3 regions of the Mesorhizobium sp. B2-7-3 genome follow, and region 3 is predicted to be linked to each of the others. Evidence: predicted binding sites of a transcription regulator. Region 3 holds the regulator's gene; each other region holds the start of a gene.
What was found. The regulator HrcA, encoded in region 3, represses chaperone genes, less so after heat shock. The targets are predictions, from matches to a motif close to GTTAGCACTCNCNNNNNGNGAGTGCTAAC.
Positions count from the first base shown of each region.

Region 1 (2,264 bases), on a different contig from region 3:
GGTCGAACTGCATGCCTTCGACGACTTCCAACTCGGTCTCGGCGGTCTTGGCTTCTTCCACCGTAATGACGCCTTCATTGCCGACCTTCTCCATCGCTTCGGCGAGGAAGCGGCCGATCTCGGCGTCGCCATTGGCGGAGATGGTGCCGACCTGCGCGATCTCGTCGTTGCGGGTCACCTTGCGGGCGTTGGCCTTCAGCTCGGCGACCACGGCGTCCACCGCCTTGTCGATGCCGCGCTTCAGGTCCATCGGGTTCATGCCCGAGGCAACAGCCTTGGCGCCCTCCTTGACGATGGCCTGGGCCAGCACGGTCGCGGTGGTGGTGCCGTCGCCGGCAAGGTCATTGGTCTTGGAGGCGACTTCGCGAACCATCTGCGCGCCCATGTTCTCGAACTTGTCCTCAAGCTCGATTTCCTTGGCGACGGTGACGCCATCCTTGGTAATGCGCGGCGCACCGAACGACTTGTCGATGACGACGTTGCGGCCCTTGGGACCGAGCGTCACCTTCACCGCATTGGCCAGGATATCGACGCCGCGCAGCATCTTCTCGCGCGCTTCGGTATGGAATTTTACCTCTTTGGCAGCCATTGGATCACTCCTCTATCTCTAGGCAGCATTCGTTGACTGGTGGATTTTCTAAGAAGCCGTCAGGCGGCCTTCTTCACTTGCGCGGTCTGTTCGATCACGCCCATCACGTCACTTTCCTTCATGATGAGCAGGTCCTCGCCATTGAGCTTGATCTCGGTGCCGGACCATTTGCCGAAAAGGATACGGTCACCCACCCTGACATCCAGCTCGGTCAGTTTGCCGCTGTCGTCGCGCGCGCCGGGACCGACGGCGATGACTTCGCCTTCCTGCGGTTTTTCCTTGGCGGTATCGGGAATGATGATGCCGCCGGAGGTCTTTTCCTCGGCCTCGATGCGGCGGACCAGGATACGGTCATGCAATGGACGGAACGCCATGTCGTTCTCCTCTTGGGACAAACAGGTTTTCAGCTTCCTCCACACCGGACCGGCAATTCGGGCCGATGCGGAAATGCGGCGACCCTTTGTCAGGCATCGCGCGCGCATATCGAGCTAGTTTTCCCTTTTTTCGGTTTCAAGAGGCCGGTCAGAAAATTTTAGCACTCACGCCGTCGGAGTGCCAACTCACTGTTATAGCGGTCTCATTCGCTCTGCGTCGGGAGCCGCCGCTTGAATTTACGCCTAGATCCGGCAAAATTATTCGAGCCGGTACCATCGCCGGCGCCGGAACCGCTCACCCTCTCCAGGAGTTGTTTCCCGGCGGCGCACATCGATGGGCCGAGAGACTTTTTCGCCATTGCGGCCACCGCAAGGAGACACGAATGATCGCAAGCGTCAGCAAGGAGTTCCGCCTCCAGATGGAAGGCTATGGCCTGACCACCGCACAAATCCATTACCGTCTGCCTGACCATCGGAGCCTGCTGCAGCTTTATGTCTGGCAGGACTACGACCTGGCGCCGGAGTTCCCCGAACTCAAGGGCTTTCTCTCCTATTGGGAGCGCGAATTGGACGGGCCGCTTCACTCCGTCCACATCGCCCACCACCGGCTCATCACCCCATCGGAATGGCGGGCGGTCGACGGTGTCATCACGGTCCAGTAAGGGCGGCGTCATCGCGCGGTGCTGACCTTACCAGAAGCCGACCAGCGACCTCAGCATCGCCTTCGCACCCGCCGTCTGCAAGCAAGCTTCAGATACGATGATTGACCAGCGCCACGCCGAGCCCGGCAAGGATCGAGCCGCAGGTTCCCGGCACCAGCCACCCGGCGCCGCTTGCCGGGGACCGCGCAAGCGCCAGCGAGGCGATGCCGGCCGCCGCCAGGTCCGCCATCGAGAACCAGCGGATCAGCGTTTGTCGATGAGATCGCAATGCCGCCACAGCCGCGTTGGATGCCCTCACAAAGCCAGGCTTCCCTGTTCCGCCCCCTCGGCATTGGGATCGCCGGGCGCCGTTGCCCAGGCGAGTTCGACCAGCGTCACGGTGCGCTTCCCCGTGCCGTCGAGCTGGCAGACGATGAGGCCCTGCTCCTCGATATAGGTGAGCAGCCGCCGGGCGCGGCGCATGGAGTGCGAGCCGTAGGCGCGGGCAATCGCGCCATCGCTCGGGCACGGCCAGCCCTCCTTCGCCGCGCGCGCGATCATCATGAACACGCCTTGCATGTCCTCCGGCAGCAGCGAAGCGCGCACCGAGACGTCGCGCCACACATCGTCCTCGCTGGCTTCGGCCCCCAGCCCGGCACG
Region 1 covers NZ_VFTY01000009.1:70,032-72,295, forward strand. The annotation lists gene groL (chaperonin GroEL) at 1-589, opposite strand, end outside; gene FJW04_RS20535 (co-chaperone GroES) at 649-963, opposite strand; gene FJW04_RS20540 (usg protein) at 1,347-1,625, shown strand; gene FJW04_RS20545 (hypothetical protein) at 1,714-1,923, opposite strand; gene FJW04_RS20550 (ATP-binding protein) at 1,920-2,264, opposite strand, start outside.
Region 1: a site for HrcA is predicted at 1,121-1,149, ahead of FJW04_RS20535 (co-chaperone GroES). Genes of this name have one in related genera too.

Region 2 (2,264 bases), on a different contig from region 3:
CGCCCTCGGCCAGAAGCGCTCCGCTTACCCGCCGTTTCGATATGTCGGCGGCCCCGACATTGAGGCATAAGGGAAAACTCCGCGCATATTCGAGATAATCTGCCGGTGTCGTTGTCGCATCGACGTGCAGAACCGCGACATCGGCGCTGGATTGTCCGGAGAGGCCAGGCTGAATCCGGACCGAATGGCCCCGCCTCTTCAGGTCCTCGAGAATATCGAAAAGCATGTAACGGCTATTCCGGCGCAGCAGAAGGCCGCGGCGACCCAGGAACCGGTCATGCTCATGCGTTATGACAATGATGCGCGCCACCAGCTAACCCCTTGGCTTCCATCCCCACTTCCATTAAGCGGCTCTAATCAATCAATGCCAGACTTTCCTGGGCTCCAACGGGTCTGCATGACGAATCATTGGGACAGTTATCATCGGCACTGGAAGCTCCTGGACGCCCCGCTCCGGCCGACGCCGGAAACCGTCGGCATATTCGAGCGCGAACTCGATCTCGGAAATGCCGATGTCCTTCTGCTTGGGGTGACACCTGAACTGGCGGTTCTAGGCAGATCGATGTTGGCGATCGATCAATCGGCTGCCATGATTTCCGGCGTATGGGCCGGCGACAACACCTCGCGAAGGGCGATGGCCGGCAACTGGCTTGACCTCCCGGTCGAGCGGGAATGTTTCGACGCGGTCATCGGCGACGGCTGCCTGTCGGCGGTCGATACCAAGGCCGCGCGCGGTTCGCTGTTCGGTGAAATCGCAAGGGTGCTAAAGCCTGGCCGGCGTGCGGCGATCCGCGTGTTTGCTCGGCCGGAAACCGCGGATGACCTGCGCGGCATCGAAGCTCTGGTCCTGGCCGGCGGAATCGAGAATTTCCACGCGCTCAAATGGCGGATAGCCATGGCGTGCACGACCGGCGACTGCGACAGCAGCGTCGATGTGCAAGCAATCCGTGCGGCATTCGACAAGCTGTTTCCGAATCGGGAGGCCCTTGCCGCATGCACCGGATGGAGTATGGCATCCATCAACACGATCGACGTCTATGCGGGCTCCGAAACGAAGTACAGCTTCGCGACGCTGGCCATGCTGGAGGATGAGGCGCGCGGTTGGTTCGACCAGGTGCGCGTCGTGCCAAGCGGCAGTTATCCCCTGGCGGAACGTTGTCCGCTCCTGGTGCTCGGTTCGGCCAAGCTTCGATAAGTCATCGCCATCCTACCAAGAGGCGCTCCGCGCGCCTTGACTCTGGCAGGTCGGCGGCCTATTTCAGCGCCACGTTAGCACTCGCCTTTGGTGAGTGCTAACTATGTGTCCGGCGCCGCCGGACGAGGAACTGTTTCTCACCGTTCTCATCGAGGAAGAAAAAATGGCAAAGTCGAAGTTCCGCCCGCTTCATGACCGCGTGGTCGTTCGCCGGGTCGAATCCGAATCCAAGACCGCTGGCGGGATCATCATCCCGGATACGGCGAAGGAAAAGCCGCAGGAAGGCGAGATCATCGCCGTCGGCTCCGGCGCTCGTGACGAAGCTGGCAAGCTGGTCCCGCTGGACGTCAAGGCCGGCGACCGCATCCTGTTCGGCAAGTGGTCGGGCACCGAAGTCAAGCTCAATGGCGAAGACCTTCTGATCATGAAGGAATCCGACATCATGGGCATCATCGGCTGATTATCGGCCTCACCCTCAACTTGAATTTTTCGGGCTCTATCCGAGCCCCTGCCAGGAGCTAAAACATGGCTGCCAAAGACGTAAAATTCTCTCGCGATGCCCGTGAGCGCATGCTGCGCGGCGTCAACATCCTCGCCGACGCGGTGAAGGTCACGCTCGGTCCCAAGGGCCGCAACGTCGTCATCGACAAGTCGTTCGGCGCCCCGCGCATCACCAAGGACGGCGTCACCGTCGCCAAGGAAATCGAGCTTGAAGATAAGTTCGAGAACATGGGCGCGCAGATGGTCCGCGAAGTTGCTTCGAAGACCAACGACATCGCCGGCGACGGCACCACGACCGCGACCGTTTTGGCGCAGTCGATCGTCCAGGAAGGCCACAAGTCGGTTGCGGCCGGCATGAACCCGATGGACCTGAAGCGCGGCATCGATCTGGCCGTCACCGAAGTGGTCGCTGCTCTCGGCAAGGCCGCCAAGAAGATCAAGACCTCCGAGGAAGTTGCCCAGGTCGGCACGATCTCGGCCAATGGCGACGAGTCGGTCGGCAAGATGATCGCGGAAGCGATGCAGAAGGTCGGCAACGAAGGCGTCATCACGGTTGAGGAAGCCAAGA
Region 2 covers NZ_VFTY01000014.1:39,528-41,791, reverse strand. The annotation lists gene FJW04_RS26295 (hypothetical protein) at 1-226, opposite strand, end outside; gene FJW04_RS26290 (class I SAM-dependent methyltransferase) at 278-1,195, shown strand; gene groES (co-chaperone GroES) at 1,359-1,655, shown strand; gene groL (chaperonin GroEL) at 1,721-2,264, shown strand, end outside.
Region 2: a site for HrcA is predicted at 1,269-1,297, ahead of groES (co-chaperone GroES). Genes of this name have one in related genera too.

Region 3 (2,264 bases):
TAGTCGAGATCGATGACCGGCTGGCCGTCATGGATGCCGCAGGAAATCGCCGCGACATGATCCTTCAGCACTTTCGAAACACTGGCCATCTGCCGCGCTTCCATCCAGCGCAGGCAGTCATACAGCGCCACCCAGCCGCCGGTGATCGAAGCGGTGCGGGTGCCGCCATCGGCCTGGATGACGTCGCAGTCGACGGTGATCTGCTGTTCGCCCAGCGCCTGCAGGTCGACCACGGCGCGTAGCGAACGGCCGATCAGCCGCTGGATTTCCAGCGTGCGGCCGCCCTGCTTGCCGGCGGAGGCCTCGCGGCGCATGCGCTCGCCGGTCGAGCGCGGCAGCATGCCATATTCGGCCGTCACCCAGCCCTTGCCGGAATTGCGCATCCAGCCAGGCACCTTTTCCTCAAGGCTGGCGGTGCACAGGACATGCGTGTCGCCGAACTTCACCAGGCACGAGCCTTCGGCATGCTTGGAGACGCCGCGCTCGAAGGATATGGCGCGCATTTCGTCGAATTGGCGTTTGGAGGGGCGCATTCGGCCTGCTTTCTTGTCATTTTTTGAATCGTGGCCGGCTTGTAGCCCCACCAAGCCCATGGCGCAAAGGAAAATGGCCGAGCGATCCGACACAGACACCGGGTTGCGCGCGGCCCACCGAAGTCTATATCCTTGAACCGGAGGTTTTTAGCCGAATGACCAAGGCAGTCGATCCCGCCTCGCAGTCGCTGGCTCTTCAGTCGCTCGACATGCGCTCGCGCGACATCTTCCGGCGCATCGTCGATTCCTATCTGCGGGACGGCGAACCCGTGGGCTCGCGCAGCCTGTCGCGCATCCTGCCGTCCTCGCTGTCGCCCGCCACCATCCGCAACGTGATGAGCGACCTCGAGCATCTCGGGCTGATCTACGCGCCGCACATCTCGGCCGGGCGCCTGCCAACCCAGGCTGGCCTGCGTTTCTTCGTCGATGCCTTCATGGAGCTTGGCGACCTCTCCGACGAGGAGCGTCGTACCATCGAGGCGCAGGTGCGGGCCTCCGGCTCCGGCGCGACGCTGGAGCATATGCTGACCGAGGCCAGCCAGATGCTGTCAGGCATGTCACGCGGCGCCGGCCTGGTGCTCGCGGCCAAGAACGAGGTGGCGCTGAAGCACATCGAATTCATCCAGCTGGAGCCGACCAAGGCGCTTGCGGTGCTGGTGTCGCAGAATGGCGATGTCGAAAACCGTGTCGTCGAGTTGCCCGCCGGCATCACCGTCTCGCAACTGCACGAGGCCTCGAATTTCCTCAACGCGCATATTCGTGGCCGCACGCTGGCCGAGGCGCGCACCGAGATCGCCCGCATCAAGGAAGAGACGAGAGCCGCCCTCGACACGCTGTCGCAGGACCTCGTCGAGAAGGGGCTTGCGGTGTGGGCGGGCGCCGAAAGCGGCCTGCCTGCCCGGCTCATCGTGCGCGGCCGCGCCAATCTGCTGGAAAACGTCACCGCCCAGGCCGACATCGAACTCTTGCGCCACCTGTTCGAGGACATGGAGACGCAGGACGGGCTGATCCAATTGCTCGACCTCGCCGAGCAGGGATCTGGCGTGCGCATCTTCATCGGCTCGGAAAACAAGCTGTTCTCGCTGTCGGGCTCGTCGCTGGTGGTGGCGCCCTATCGCGACAAGGACGCCCGCGTCGTCGGCGCGCTCGGCGTCATCGGCCCGACAAGGCTGAACTATGCCCGCATCGTGCCGATGGTGGATTATACGGCACAGCTGATTTCCCGCATGCTGAGGTAAGGAGTCCGAGGAATTATTGCTTTGGTTTCCATGCCGGAATTCGACCGCGAACGACTTTCCTGGCGGGACCGTAAATCCAGACAGGCTGCAAAGGAGAAAAAGAATGGCGCTGGAATCGTTCAAGGCCCAGATCAGTCTGCTGCTCGAGGAGATGGTCAACCAGCCGGAGGACCAGCACGAAATTCAGGAACAGCTGCGCGAAAAACTGCGCGAGATGCGCGCCATGGGCCTGCCATTGCCGGCCGATCTCGTTGAATTGGAAAAACGCCTGGACGACGATTTTTACGCTGCCGGGACCTGATCCGAGAAGTTTTGCGCATCGTGCGAACGGAACCCACGGGCAAACCGATCGTTGCTTTCCTTCATGACGGATTGGAGGAAGTGATGCGATTGGCCGGACTGGCGCTGTCCGCACTGTTTGTCACGACCGCGGCGCTCGCCCAGCAAGCCGATCAGCCTGTGCTCAAAGGCCCGGCCGCCTTCGGCGACTGGC
Region 3 covers NZ_VFTY01000001.1:435,750-438,013, reverse strand. The annotation lists gene rph (ribonuclease PH) at 1-533, opposite strand, end outside; gene hrcA (heat-inducible transcriptional repressor HrcA) at 689-1,771, shown strand; gene FJW04_RS02190 (hypothetical protein) at 1,875-2,072, shown strand; gene FJW04_RS02185 (sorbosone dehydrogenase family protein) at 2,156-2,264, shown strand, end outside.